One region of the Kitasatospora sp. NPDC028055 genome, then DNA from elsewhere that is predicted to be linked to it. Evidence: riboswitches for the same ligand, from Rfam matches in the RefSeq annotation. Region 1 holds a riboswitch; each other region holds the start of a gene.
The links. Region 1 has a riboswitch for cobalamin ahead of AB0F71_RS15730 (iron ABC transporter permease). Riboswitches for the same ligand answer to the same signal wherever they lie in the genome.

Region 1 (4,380 bases):
GTCCGGCGGCCAGCAGCAGCGCGTGGCGATCGCCCGCGCGCTGGCCATGAAGCCCAAGCTGATGCTCTTCGACGAGCCCACCTCGGCGCTCGACCCGGAGCTGGTCGGAGACGTCCTGGACGTCATGCGCGGCCTGGCCGAGGAGGGCATGACGATGGTGGTCGTGACCCACGAGATGGGCTTCGCCCGTGAGGTCGGCGACGCACTGGTGTTCATGGACGGCGGTGTGGTGGTCGAGTCCGGCAACCCCCGCGAGGTGCTCACCAACCCCCAGCACGAGCGCACCAGGGCCTTCCTCTCCAAGGTGCTCTGAGCCCGTACGCCCGGCGCCCGGCAGACGACTTCCTGCCGGGCGCCGACGTTTTCCCCGGCCGGGTAATAGGCTGGAAGCGCCCAGCCCGTTACCGCAACGGTCCGGGCCCGTTACCGCAACCACTGGAAGGACCGCCGTGGAGCTCGCCTCGTACGCCGATCTCGCCGTTCGGCTGGTGAACACCGAGGAACCCGAGCGCGGCACCGACACGCTGACCTCGGTGGACGCCGTACGCGCCCTGTTCTCCGACTCCTCCCGCGCCGCCGCGCTGGCCGACGAGTCCGACGTGCCCCGGCTGCGGGCGGTGCGGACCAGGCTGCGCGGAGTGTTCGAGGCCGCCGCCGAGGGGGACGAGATCCGGTCCGTCGACCTGCTGAACAGCCTGCTGATGGAGTACCCCGTCAGCCCGCTGGTCTCCGGGCACGACTACCTGGACGACGCCGGCCGGCCGCGCTGGCACCTGCACCTGGCCGACAACTCGCCCACCGCCACCGCGCACTTCAGCGCCGTCGCCTGCATGGGCCTGGCCGTGCACCTCACCGAGCTGGGCGCCGACCGGCTCGGCATCTGCCAGGCCGCGCCGTGCCGCAACGCCTACCTGGACACCTCGACCAACCGCTCCCGCCGCTACTGCTCCGACCGCTGCGCGACCCGCGCCAACGTCGCCGCGTACCGGGCCCGCAAGCGCCAGGAGGCCGAGGCGGCGCACACCGCCGGGAAGTAGCGGCGGCCTCAGGGCTCGTCGACGAAGACCCCGAACCGGCGGGCCAGGCCCGGCACCCGGGCCAGCCGGGGGCCGAGCAGCAGCCGCTCCAGCCCCCGGCCCGGCGCCAGCCAGGCGGGGCTCGGCCGCAGCCGCAGCAGCACCCGGCCGAGCACCAGCTCGTCCGGGACCGGGCCGTAGCTGCGGCTGTCGCTGTCCACCGGACGGTTGTCGGACAGCAGCCACCAGCCCTTCGGACGGCGCTCGGCGGCCCGCTTCACCACCAGCAGGTCCTGCTGGAACGGGTGCCGGAACAGCACCACCGCACCGGGCCTGATCGGCGCGCCGTAGCGGACCAGCAGCTGGTCGCCCTCGCGCAGGGTCGGGACCATCGACGGGCCCGAGACGTCCACCAGCCCGAACGGCACCGCGCCGCCCGGCCCGCCGCCCTGCGGCTCCGTGCTCCGCGCCATGGCTCCTCCTCCCGGGGACCGACCGCCCCCAGTCTGCCGTACGGACCGTCATCCGTTCGATGTCCGGACGACCCCGGTCACAGGTCCGTTCGATGTCCGGATTACCCCGGTTCCGGGTCCGTCTTTTGCCCTAGGCCCACCGCCCGGCCGCGAAACCCGGAGGCCGGAAGGGTAATCTCGGGCGCGGGAAGACGATCTAAGGAAGGACTCCCATGTTCTCTCGTCTGTTTGCACCGCGTGCCACTGCTCACGCCCACTGCGACCTGCCGTGCGGTGTCTACGACCCGGCCCAGGCCAAGCTGGAGGCCGAGTCGGTCAAGGCCACCCAGGAGAAGTACCAGGCCAACGAGGACCCGCACTTCCGCGCCCGCGCCATCATCATCAAGGAGCAGCGCGCCGAGGCCGTCAAGCACCACATCTCGGTGCTGTGGAGCGACTACTTCAAGGCCCCGCACTTCGAGAAGTACCCGCAGCTGCACCAGCTGATCAACGACACCCTGAAGGCCGCCTCGGCCGCCAAGGCGTCCACCGACCCGGCCACCGGCCAGGCCCTGCTGGACCTGATCGCCGAGGTCGACAAGATCTTCTGGGAGACCAAGCAGGCCTGAGCCTGACGCGTCGCCACCCGGCCGCCCCCGTCCGCACCGTCGGACGGGGGCGGTCGTGCGTTTCCCGGGCCGGTCCGGGTCTCCCAGGCCTGCCACCCCGGGAACGGATCCCGGTAAGGGTTGCCTGCCCTGAGTGGCTGTTATGCTGCCAGGGCGTCCGAGGGGGAAGTCCGGTGAGAATCCGGCGCTGACCCGCAACGGTGAGCACGGCCCGCGGTTCCGGGGCCGGGCCAGCCCGATCGCCCCCGGCCGCTGAACTCCCGACAACTCGCCGTGGACTGCGAGGGGAAGGCGCCCGGGCCCGCCCCCGACCGGCGCCCGCCCCGGCACACCCGCGGCCCGAGGCAAGGCGCGCCCGCACGTGAGTGACCCCGTTCGCCGAATACCGACCCTCCCGCTCGCCCTCGGCCTCGCCGCCGCCCTGCTGCTCTCCCTGGTCTGCGGAGTCGCGCTCGGCGCCTCCGGGATCGAACTCCCGGACGTCCTGCGGCTGTTGGGCGCCGGGCTGACCGGCGGACGGCTGGACGCGGGCGACGCGGCGGCGTACGCGATCGTCTGGGAGCTCCGGCTGCCCCGCACCCTGCTGGCCGCCGTGGTCGGCGGCGGGCTGGCCGCCACCGGGGTCGCCGTCCAGGCCCTGGTGCGCAACGCCCTCGCCGACCCCTTCGTGCTCGGCATCTCCTCCGGCGCCGCCGTCGGCGCCAACGCCGTCCTGCTGCTCGGCGCCTTCGCCTCGCTCGGGGTGTGGGCGATCTCGGTCTCCGCGTTCGGCTCCGCGCTGCTCGCCATGGTGCTGGTCTACCTCGCCGCCCGCACCGCGTACGGGCTCACCCCGCTGCGGCTGGTGCTCACCGGCACCGCGCTCTCCTACGGCTTCTCCGCCGTGACCACCCTGATGGTCTTCTCCGCCGACCACGCCGAGGCCGCCCGGGACGCCATGATGTGGCTGCTCGGCAGCCTCGGCGGCGCCACCTGGGGCTCGGTGCCGATCGCGGCCGGCACCGTACTGGCCGGACTGGCCTACCTGGCCTGCGCCGCCGGGCGGTTGGACGCGCTCGCGATGGGCGACGAGACCTCCGCCTCGCTCGGGGTCGACCCGGACCGGCTGCGCCGGGAACTGTTCGTGGTCACCGCCGCCGTCACCGGCACCGTGGTCGCCGTCAGCGGGGCGATCGGCTTCGTCGGCCTGCTGATGCCGCACCTGGCCCGGATGCTGGTCGGCGCCGGGCACCGCCGGGTGCTGGTGATCGCGCCGCTCGCCGGCGCGCTGCTGCTGGTCTGGGTGGACATCGCCTCCCGCACCCTGCTGGCGCCCGCCGAACTGCCCGTCGGGGTGTTCACCGCGGTGCTCGGGGTGCCCGCCTTCCTGCTGATGATGCGCCGCCGCGGCCAGGCCTTCGGAGGCCGGCGATGACGGCGATGACGGCCCCGACCCCTTCGACCGGCGCCGAGGAACTGCGCGTCGACGGCGTCTCGGTGGAACTGGCCGGCGCCCGGCTGGTCCACGAGGTGAGCCTGGCGGCCGCCGCCGGGCAGGTGGTCGGGCTGATCGGCCCGAACGGCAGCGGCAAGTCGACCCTGCTGCGCTGCGTCTACCGGGTGCTGCGCCCGGCCGGCGGGACCGTCCGGCTGGCCGGCGACGACCTGCACGCGCTCACCGCCCGCGACACCGCCCGCCGGGTGGCCGCGCTGACCCAGGAGCACCCCGCCGAGTTCGAGTTCACGGTGGCCGAGGTGGTCGCCATGGGCCGGCTGCCGCACCGGCGCGGACTCGCCGCCGGCCCGACCGCCGGGGACCGGGAACGCTGCGCCGCCGCGCTGCGCCGGGTCCGGGCCGACCACCTCGCCGAACGCGCCTTCCCGAGCCTGTCCGGCGGCGAGAAGCAGCGGGTGCTGATCGCCCGCGCCCTCGTCCAGGAACCGCGCCTGCTGGTGCTGGACGAGCCCACCAACCACCTCGACATCGCACACCAGTTGGAGGTGCTGGCGCTCGCCCGCGAGGCCGGGCCGACGGTGCTCACCGCCCTGCACGACCTCAACCTGGCGGCGGCCCACTGCGACCGGCTGTACGTGCTGGAAGCCGGCCGGATCGTCGCCGCCGGGGAGCCCCACGAGGTGCTCCGCCCCGAGCTGCTGGCCGAGGTGTTCGGCGTCCGGGCCACCCCCGTCCGCCACCCCGCGACCGGCGCCCTCCAGCTGCTGTTCGACCGTCTCGTCTGACCGACCCGTGAATCCCCGAGCCGATCCGTGAATCCCCGAGGAACTCGTATGCGCACCAAGGCC
Region 2 (4,380 bases), on a different contig from region 1:
CTCGTTGGTCCCTTCCAGGATCTGGTGCACCCGCAGGTCGCGGACGATCTTCTCGATGCCGTACTCGGCGAGGTAGCCGTAGCCACCGTGCAGTTGGAGCGCCTGGTTGGCGACCTCGAAGCCGGTGTCGGTGGCGTGCCGCTTGGCCATCGCGCACAGCTGCGGTGCCCGCCGGTCGCCCCGGTCCAGGGCGGTCGCCGCGCGCCACACGAGCGCCCTCGCCGCCTCCAACTCCGTCGCCATGTCGGCGAGTCGGAACTGCAGCGCCTGGGCGTGCAGCAGTCGGGCCCCGAACGCCTCACGGTCGGCGAGGTAGGTCACCGCACGTTCCAACGCACTCTGGGCGCCGCCCAGCGAGCAGGCCGCGATGCCCAGCCGGCCGCCGTTGAGGCCGGCCATGGCGATGCGGAAACCCTCGCCCTCCGCCCCGAGCAGGCGGTCGGCGGGCAGCCGGACGCCGTCCAGCAGCACCTGCCGGGTCGGCTGGGCGTTCCAGCCCATCTTGTGCTCGTTCGGACCGAAGGACAGCCCCCGGTCGTCCCGGTCCACGAGGAACGCGGAGACGCCGCCCGGCCCCGGGCCGCCGGTGCGCGCCATCACCACGTACACCTGGGACGTGCCTGCCCCGGAGATGAACTGCTTGACGCCGTCCAGTACCCACTGGTCGCCGTCGCGCACGGCCCGGGTGGTGAGCGCGGCGGCGTCGGAGCCGGCGCCGGGCTCGGTGAGGCAGTAACTGCCCAACTGCTCGGCCGTGCAGAGCGCCGGCAGCCAGCGGGCACGCTGCGCCCCGGTCCCGTAGCGGTCCACCATCCAGCCGACCATGTTGTGGATGGACAGGTAGGCGGCGATCGACGGGCAGCCGGTCGCGAGCGCCTCGAAGGCGACCACCCCGTCCAGTCGGGAGAGTTCCGAGCCGCCGACGTCCTCGCGCACGTACACACCGGCCAGGCCCACGTCCGCCGCCTTGCGCAGCACGTCGACCGGGAAGTGCTCGTCCCGGTCCCATGCCACCGCGTGCGGGGCGAGGTGCTCGTCGGCGAAGGCCCGGGTCGCCTCCGCGACGGCGCGCTGGTCGTCCGTCAGGTCACTTGCGTGCACCGTGCTCATCCCATCGTCGGCATGGTGAAGCTCGCGCCCTCCTTGACCCCGGAGGGCCAGCGCGAGGTGACGGTGCGGGTACGGGTGTAGAAGCGGATCGAGTCCGGGCCGTGCTGGTTGAGGTCGCCGAAGCCGGAGCGCTTCCAGCCGCCGAAGGTGTGGTAGGCGATCGGCACCGGGATCGGCACGTTGACCCCGACCATGCCGGTGTTCACCCGGCGGGCGAAGTCCCGGGCGGTGTCGCCGTCCCGGGTGTAGATGGCCACGCCGTTGCCGAACTCGTGCTCGCTCGGCAGCCGCAGCGCCTCCTCGTAGTCAGCGGCGCGGACCACGGTCAGGACCGGGCCGAAGATCTCCTCCCGGTAGATCCGCATGCCCGGGGTGACCCGGTCGAACAGCGAGGCGCCGAGGAAGTAGCCGTCCTCGTGGCCGGGAAGGCGGAAGTCCCGTCCGTCCACGACGAGTTCGGCTCCCTCCCGGACCCCGAGGTCCAGGTAGCCGCGGACCCGCTCCAGGGCGTCGCGGCCGACCAGCGGACCGAAGTCGGCCGCCGGGTCGTCCGAGCGGCCGACCTTCAAGGCGGCGATCCGCTCGACCAGCTTCGCCACCAGCGCGTCCGCGGTCTCCTCCCCGACCGGGACGGCGACCGAGATCGCCATGCAGCGTTCGCCGGCCGAGCCGTAGCCGGCGCCGACGAGGGCGTCGGCGGCCTGGTCGAGATCGGCATCCGGCATCACGATCATGTGGTTCTTCGCGCCGCCGAAGCACTGTGCGCGCTTGCCGTGCGCTGCCGCGGTCGCGTAGACGTACTGGGCGATCGGGGTCGAACCGACGAAGCCGAGCGCCTCGACCCGGGGGTCCTCCAGCAGCGTGTCCACGGCCTCCTTGTCGCCGTTGACGACGTTGAGCACGCCCGGGGGAAGCCCCGCTTCGAGGAAGAGCTCGGCCAGGCGCAGCGGCACCGAAGGGTCGCGCTCGGAGGGCTTGAGGACGAAGGCGTTGCCGCAGGCCAGCGCGGGCGCGGCCTTCCAGAGCGGGATCATCGCCGGGAAGTTGAACGGCGTGATGCCCGCGACCACGCCGAGTGGCTGGCGCATCGAGTAGACGTCGATGCCGGTGCCGGCGTTGTCGCTGAACTCGCCCTTCAACAGGTGCGGGATCCCGGCGGCGAACTCCACCACCTCCAGGCCGCGCTGGATGTCGCCGTGGGCGTCGGCCACGGTCTTGCCGTGCTCGGCGGAGAGCAGCCGGGCCAGGTCCTCCTTCTCCTGCTCGACCAGTTGCAGGAAGCGCAGCAGCACCCGCGCCCGCCGCTGCGGGTTCCAGGCGGCCCACTCGGGCTGGGCCTGCGCGGCGTCGGCGATCACCGCCTCGACCTCGGCCCGGTCGGCCAGCGGCACCCGGGCCTGCACCCGGCCGGTGTTGGGGTCGTACACGTCGCCGAACCGGCCGGACGTCCCGGCGACGCGCTTGCCGCCGACGAAATGGGTCAGTTCACGGACCATCGGTTCCTTCTCTCATCGTGGATGGGGAGAGGAGGAATGGAGAGACCACCGCCACCGTCCGGGCGCACGGTCGTGCGCGCCTACGGCGGTCCGGCGGTTGACGTCAGCGTCGGGGGAGCAGGTGTGCCCCGACGGTCAGCACGGCAGGGCACGGGGCAGCGGAACGGGAAGGGCAGCCCGGAGTCATGCGTGTCGTCTCCATCCTCGTGGAAAACACGGACCACCCGCGGCCGGTATCCTGACTCCCGGATCCACGCCCGCCCCCAGGCCTTCCCGGCTGGCTGCCAGTGGCCGTCATCCACGAGGACGAACTCCCCGGTCACAGTGGCGGGACCGTGCCGGACTCACACCGGCTTCCCTGACACCGCGGACCTGGCATCGACCATATAGTCGGACGTCCTAGTAAGTCCAGAGGCCCCGAGGCCCGAGGCCCGCGGCGCGCCCTGCTGTCGTGACCTCCCCCCCCGTCCCCCGGGTCGCGCGTCAGGCCTGGTCGGAGGCGTCACCGTAGACGTTGTCGGGGCTGACCACCCGGGTGATGGCCCGGCCGAGCAGGGTGCTGGGGTTCTCGCCGTTCGAGGGGATGTCCGTGTTGAGCAGGATCACCATCGTCGCCTTCTGGGCGGGCAGATAGACCGTCAGACTCTGGTAGCCGGGCAGGGATCCCGCGTGGCCGATCCACCCGTGGTTGATGTCGATGCCCAGCCCGTAGGCGTCGCCCGGCGCGCCGGTGGGGTGCGCGTCGAGGCGCTCCGCCTGGGTCTTCGGGGACAGCAGGCCGCCGGTCGCGACGTTCTCCGCCCAGGAGCGCATGTCGTCGAGGTCCGAGATCATCGCGCCGGCTGCCCAGCCCCAGCTCGGGTTGAAGTCCGTGGCATCCGCCACCGTGGCGTCCGGCGTCATGTCGGTGTAGCCGTGGGCGTGCGGCGGCGGGAACTCCGCCGCCACCGGCAGGAAGGTGCGGTCCAGGCCGCTCGGCCGCGTGATCAGGTCCCGGATCACGTCCCGCAAGGGGCGGTGGGTGACCTTCTCGACAACCAGGCCGAGCAGCACGGTGTTGGTGTTGGAGTAGTCGAACTGCGTGCCGGGCGGGAACTGGTTGGGATGCTCGAAAGCGATGTCGAGCAGCTCGTTCGGCGACCACTGGCGGTGCGGCTCGGTCGTCAGCAGGTGCTGGAAGCCCGGGTCCTTGCTGTAGGCGAACAGGCCGCTGCGCATGTCCGCGAGCTGACGCAGCGTGATGTGCTCTCCGTCGGGCACCCCGTCGACGTACCCGGAGATCGGGTCGTCCAGGCCGACCTCGCCGCGGTCGACGAGCTGGAGCAGCGCGGTGACGGTGAAGGTCTTGGTCTCGCTGCCGATCCGCATGTTCAGGTCGGTTCGCATCGGGGCGCAGTCGCTCGTGTCCGCGACGCCGAAAGCCCGTACGTAGCGCGGCTGTCCGGGCTTCCAGACGCCCACGATCACGCCGGGGACACCGGCGTCGGCGGCCGTCTGCCGGATCACCCGGTCCAGCTTCGCCGCGGTCGCTTCCCAGGACTGCGACGCGGCGGCCGGTTCCCTGGGGACCGGTACGGCCGCCGCGGGCGCGGCGATCGCGGGCAGGGAGGCTGCCAGGCAGGCAGCGATGGTCGTCACGGTGCGCAGCAGGGCAGATCGGCCCGTTCGGATAGGCATACGCCCCTGGATAGGTCGTTCCAGGCTTCTGCCTGCGGCACCGCACCGGCCCCCTGCGGACATTCATCCGAATGCCTCCGGGATCGCCGCGCATCGG
Region 3 (4,380 bases), on a different contig from region 1:
GCTCGGTGTTGAGCAGCACCGCGAAGGTCAGCGCGAGCAGGACGGCGGCCGCGAGTTGCAGCGGCGGGTTGGAGGTGGCGGCCGGGCCGCTCTCGGCGGCCAGGTCCGCGCCGTTGTTGACCCCGATGTAGAGCACGGTCATCACCCCGACGACCACGCCCGCCAGCAGGTACAGCACCTCCAACAGCCGTGCGGCGGCGGTGAGGTAGAAGCCCGCGAGGCCGTCCTGCACGGCCGCGACCATCGGCCAGCCGGGCAGCAGCGCGTACAGCCCGCCGGTGATCACCACCGAGCCGCGCAGCTGCAGCTGGTTGAAGGACATCAGGATGCCGACCACCGCGGCCGGGGTCGCGGCCGCCGCGATCCGGTAGAACTCCGGCAGGTCGTGCCGTTCGACCCGGTCGGCCAGCACGCCGCCCACCACCGTGGTGACCACGGCGCTCACGAACACCAGCCAGGCCCGGGCGTCGGCCCGGCCGCCGACCAGCAGGGTGGCGGCGCCGGCCAGCAGGCCGGAGGAGAGGACCAGGACCCAGGCCGGGTAGTGGCGGCAGTGCCGGCGCACGGCGCGCAGCCGCCGGTGGGCGTCGTCCACGGCGAGCCCGCCCGCGGTGATCTCGGTGACCAGCCGGAACAGCGCGGCCAGCCCGGAGTAGTCCCCGGTGGGGCGGCGGACGAAGCGTTCGGCCGTCACCGGCGGGTCGCCGTGGCCGGGCCGGTAGGAGATCGCGACCCGGGTGAAGGCGACCTGGGGGTCGCAGGGACGGACCCGGTAGGTGCGCGCCACGGCGAGCATCGCCGCCTCGACGTCCTCGGCGCCCTCGCCACAGGTCAGCATCAACTCGCCCACCAGCAGCGCGAGTCCGAGCACGGCGGCGACCGCGGCGGGCCCCGGCTCGGCCGCACCCTCGTCCTCCTCCTCGCCGTGCCCGGCCGCCGGGTGGGCGGAGTTCGGGGAACGCAGCAGCGGCAGCATCTGCTCCGGCCAGCGGACCGCGCCACCCACCGCCCGGGGCGGTCTTCCGGAGCCGGGATCGGCCTCCTCGGCCGCGCCCGGTCCGCCCTGCGACGGCACCCGCGAACCGTCCGGCCCGTCCGTCCCGGCCCGCGCACCGCTCTCCTCGTGTTCCCGCATCGTCGCTCCCTGGACCACCCCCCAACTCGGCTGCTCTCGGCACTCCTTCGACTACCCATCGTCACCACTTCGTGAACGTCGCACCCGGAGTGCGGGAAGATCCGCGCGCCCCGCTCGGCGGGCCGGCGCTGTCTCACCATGCGGACGATTGCGCGGTTCTCCGGCCGGAAACCGGCGGGCCGGACGTAGGGTGGCAGGTGCAGCTGGTTCGCCCCGTCCGCCAGGCGGGGCGTCGTAAGAGGGAACCCGGTGACGCCTTTCAACAGGCCAGTCCGGGACTGCCCCGCAGCGGTGAGCGGGAACGACCGCCGTCATACGCACTGGGCCCGGGTCGGGTCTGGGAAGCGACGGCCAGTAGGTGCCGGTCCTCGACGAGGACGGGCGGGCCCGCGAGTCCGAAGACCTGCCACTGCCCGGGCGCGACCGTTCGCGCGCGGCCATCCGGTGACCTCGAGGGCGGGTCGGCGACCACACCAGACGGAGCCGTACCCGTGTACGGGCGCCCGTCCGGTCCGTCGTCCCTTCGCGTCCTCGCCCCCGTCGCCGGGCACTTGAGGAATCAGACTCGCGAAGGAGAGTCCCTTGACCACGAAGTCCGCAGCCGCGGCGACCCTCGCCACCGCCCACGGCTACCCCCGGCAGGGCCGGGGCCGGGAGTTGAAGAAGGCGATCGAGGGCTACTGGAAGGGCGCCGTCACCGCCGAGGCACTGCTGGCCACCGCCGCCGACCTGCGCCGGGGGAACTGGCAGCAGCTCGCCGACTCCGGCATCGAGGAGGTCCCGACCGGCGACTTCTCGCTCTACGACCACGTGCTGGACACCACCGTGGCGGTCGGCGCGATCCCGCCGCGGCACCGGGAGGCGGTCGACGCCGACCCGCTGGACGGCTACTTCGCCATGGCGCGCGGCAACCAGGACGTCGCTCCGCTGGAGATGACCAAGTGGTTCGACACCAACTACCACTACCTCGTCCCGGAGTTGGGTCCGGACACCGCCTTCGCCGCGAACCCGGCCAAGGCCGTCGCCGAGTTCGAGGAGGCCCTCGCGCTCGGCCACGACGCCCGTCCGGTGCTGGTCGGACCGGTCACTTACCTGCTGCTCGCCAAGCCGACGCCCGGGGTGGCCCCCGACTTCCAGCCGATCACCCTGCTGGACCGGCTGCTGCCCGTCTACGCGGAGCTGCTCGCGGCACTCCGGGCCGCGGGCGCGCAGTGGGTGCAGCTGGACGAGCCCGCGCTCGTCCAGGACCGGACCCCGGCCGAGCTCAACGCCGCCGCCCGGGCCTACCGCGAGCTGGGCGCGCGGACCGAGCGGCCGAAGCTGCTGGTCGCGAGCTACTTCGACCGCCTCGGCGACGCCCTGGCGGTGCTGGCCAAGGCCCCGGTGGAGGGCCTGGCGCTGGACTTCACCGGGCCGGCCGCCGCCAACCTGGAGGACCTCGCCGCCGTCGGCGGGCTGCCCGGCAAGCGCCTGGTCGCCGGGGTGATCGACGGGCGCAACATCTGGATCAACGACCTGGGCGCCTCGCTGGCCACCCTGGCCACCCTGCTCGGGCTCGCCGACCGGGTCGACGTCGCGCCGTCCTGCTCGCTGCTGCACGTGCCGATCGACGCCACCCTCGAACGCGACATCGACCCGCAGATCGCCCGCTGGCTGGCCTTCGCCAAGCAGAAGGCCACCGAGGCCGCCCTGCTGGCCCGCGCCCTGCGCGAGGGCACCGGCGCGATCACCGCCGAACTCGCCGCCAACCGCGCCGACCTGGCCTCCCGCGCCACCTCGCCGATCACCCGGGACCCGGCCGTCCGCGCCCGCGCCGCGGCCGTCACCCCGGGCGACGCCCGGCGCGCCCAGCCCTACCCCGTACGGGCCGAGGCCCAGCGGGCCCGGCTCGCACTGCCGCTGCTGCCGACCACCACCATCGGCTCCTTCCCGCAGACCACCGAACTGCGCGTCGCCCGCGCCGACCTGACCGCCGGGCGGATCGACGCCGCCGCGTACCGGGAGCGGATGGCGGCGGAGGTCCGCGAGGTCATCGCCTACCAGGAGAAGGCCGGGCTGGACGTCCTGGTGCACGGCGAGCCCGAGCGCAACGACATGGTCCAGTACTTCGCCGAGCAGCTCACCGGCTACCTGGCCACCCGGCACGGCTGGGTGCAGTCCTACGGCACCCGCTGCGTCCGGCCGCCGGTGCTGGCCGGGGACATCTCCCGCCCGCACCCGATGACCGTCGACTGGTTCCGCTACGCCCAGGACCTCACCGACCGTCCGGTCAAGGGCATGCTGACCGGCCCGGTCACCATGCTCGCCTGGTCCTTCGTCCGCGACGACCAGCCGCTCGCCGAGACCGCCCGGCAGGTCGCCCTCGCCCTGCGCGACGAGGTCACCGACCTGGAGGCCGCCGGCGCCGCCGTCGTCCAGGTGGACGAACCGGCCCTGCGCGAGACCCTGCCGCTGCGCGCCGCCGGCCGCCCGGCCTACCTGGACTGGGCCACCGAGGCCTTCCGGCTGGCCACCTCAAGTGTGCGCGCCGACACCCAGGTGCACACCCACATGTGCTACGCCGAGTTCGGCGCGATCATGACCGCGATCGACGACCTCGACGCCGACGTCATCTCCCTGGAGGCCGCCCGCTCGCACATGGAGGTCGCCGGGGAGCTGGCCGCCGCCGGGTACCCGCGCGAGGTCGGCCCGGGCGTCTGGGACATCCACTCCCCGCGCGTGCCGAGCACCGAGGAGGCCGTCGAGCTGCTCCGGGCCGGTCTCGCGGCGATCCCCGCCGAGCGGCTCTGGGTCAACCCCGACTGCGGCCTCAAGACCCGCGGCTGGCCCGAGACCCGCGCCTCGCTGGAGAGCCTGGTCGGCGCCGCCCGCCGCCTGCGGGCCGAACTCACGGGCTGAGCACGAGAGTTCGGGGGCGGGCCCGGCGCACGGCTGCCGGGCCCGCCCCCGCGCGGGGGCGGTGTCGCGCCTGGGGTCGGTGATTCAGGGGCAGGACTTCCGGCGGGGGCGGCGGCGGGGGGCCGGGGCCGACCGGTCGACCCCGGCCCCGGTCCCGGCTCCGGCCTCGCCCCGGTTGGTCCGTGCTACCTCCCGGCCCGGCGGCTGCCGAGTCGCAGGCCGCCGAACACCAGGCCGCCCACGAAGAGGACGATCCCGATCAGGAGCAGCCACAGCAGCCCCTTCACCAGGACACCCACGAAGCCGAACACCACCGCGATGAGCAGGATGAACAGGAGCAGTGCCAT

Region 2: it holds a riboswitch for cobalamin, as region 1 does, so the genes downstream of both, AB0F71_RS14335 (CoA-acylating methylmalonate-semialdehyde dehydrogenase) here and AB0F71_RS15730 (iron ABC transporter permease) in region 1, are expected to answer to the same signal.
Region 3: it holds a riboswitch for cobalamin, as region 1 does, so the genes downstream of both, metE (5-methyltetrahydropteroyltriglutamate--homocysteine S-methyltransferase) here and AB0F71_RS15730 (iron ABC transporter permease) in region 1, are expected to answer to the same signal.

Annotation. Positions count from the first base shown of each region.
Region 1 covers NZ_JBEZXE010000012.1:72,112-76,491, reverse strand. Annotated here, with positions in the region: gene AB0F71_RS15750 (amino acid ABC transporter ATP-binding protein) at 1-313, shown strand, start outside; gene AB0F71_RS15745 (CGNR zinc finger domain-containing protein) at 450-1,037, shown strand; gene sodX (nickel-type superoxide dismutase maturation protease) at 1,046-1,489, opposite strand; gene sodN (superoxide dismutase, Ni) at 1,702-2,097, shown strand; cobalamin riboswitch at 2,218-2,363, shown strand; gene AB0F71_RS15730 (iron ABC transporter permease) at 2,459-3,511, shown strand; gene AB0F71_RS15725 (ABC transporter ATP-binding protein) at 3,508-4,317, shown strand; gene AB0F71_RS15720 (ABC transporter substrate-binding protein) at 4,366-4,380, shown strand, end outside.
Region 2 covers NZ_JBEZXE010000010.1:134,230-138,609, reverse strand. Annotated here, with positions in the region: gene AB0F71_RS14340 (acyl-CoA dehydrogenase family protein) at 1-1,110, opposite strand, end outside; gene AB0F71_RS14335 (CoA-acylating methylmalonate-semialdehyde dehydrogenase) at 1,107-2,606, opposite strand; cobalamin riboswitch at 2,817-2,997, opposite strand; gene AB0F71_RS14330 (serine hydrolase domain-containing protein) at 3,090-4,283, opposite strand.
Region 3 covers NZ_JBEZXE010000018.1:116,026-120,405, forward strand. Annotated here, with positions in the region: gene AB0F71_RS20010 (threonine/serine exporter family protein) at 1-1,135, opposite strand, end outside; cobalamin riboswitch at 1,371-1,540, shown strand; gene metE (5-methyltetrahydropteroyltriglutamate--homocysteine S-methyltransferase) at 1,718-4,033, shown strand; gene AB0F71_RS20020 (hypothetical protein) at 4,219-4,380, opposite strand.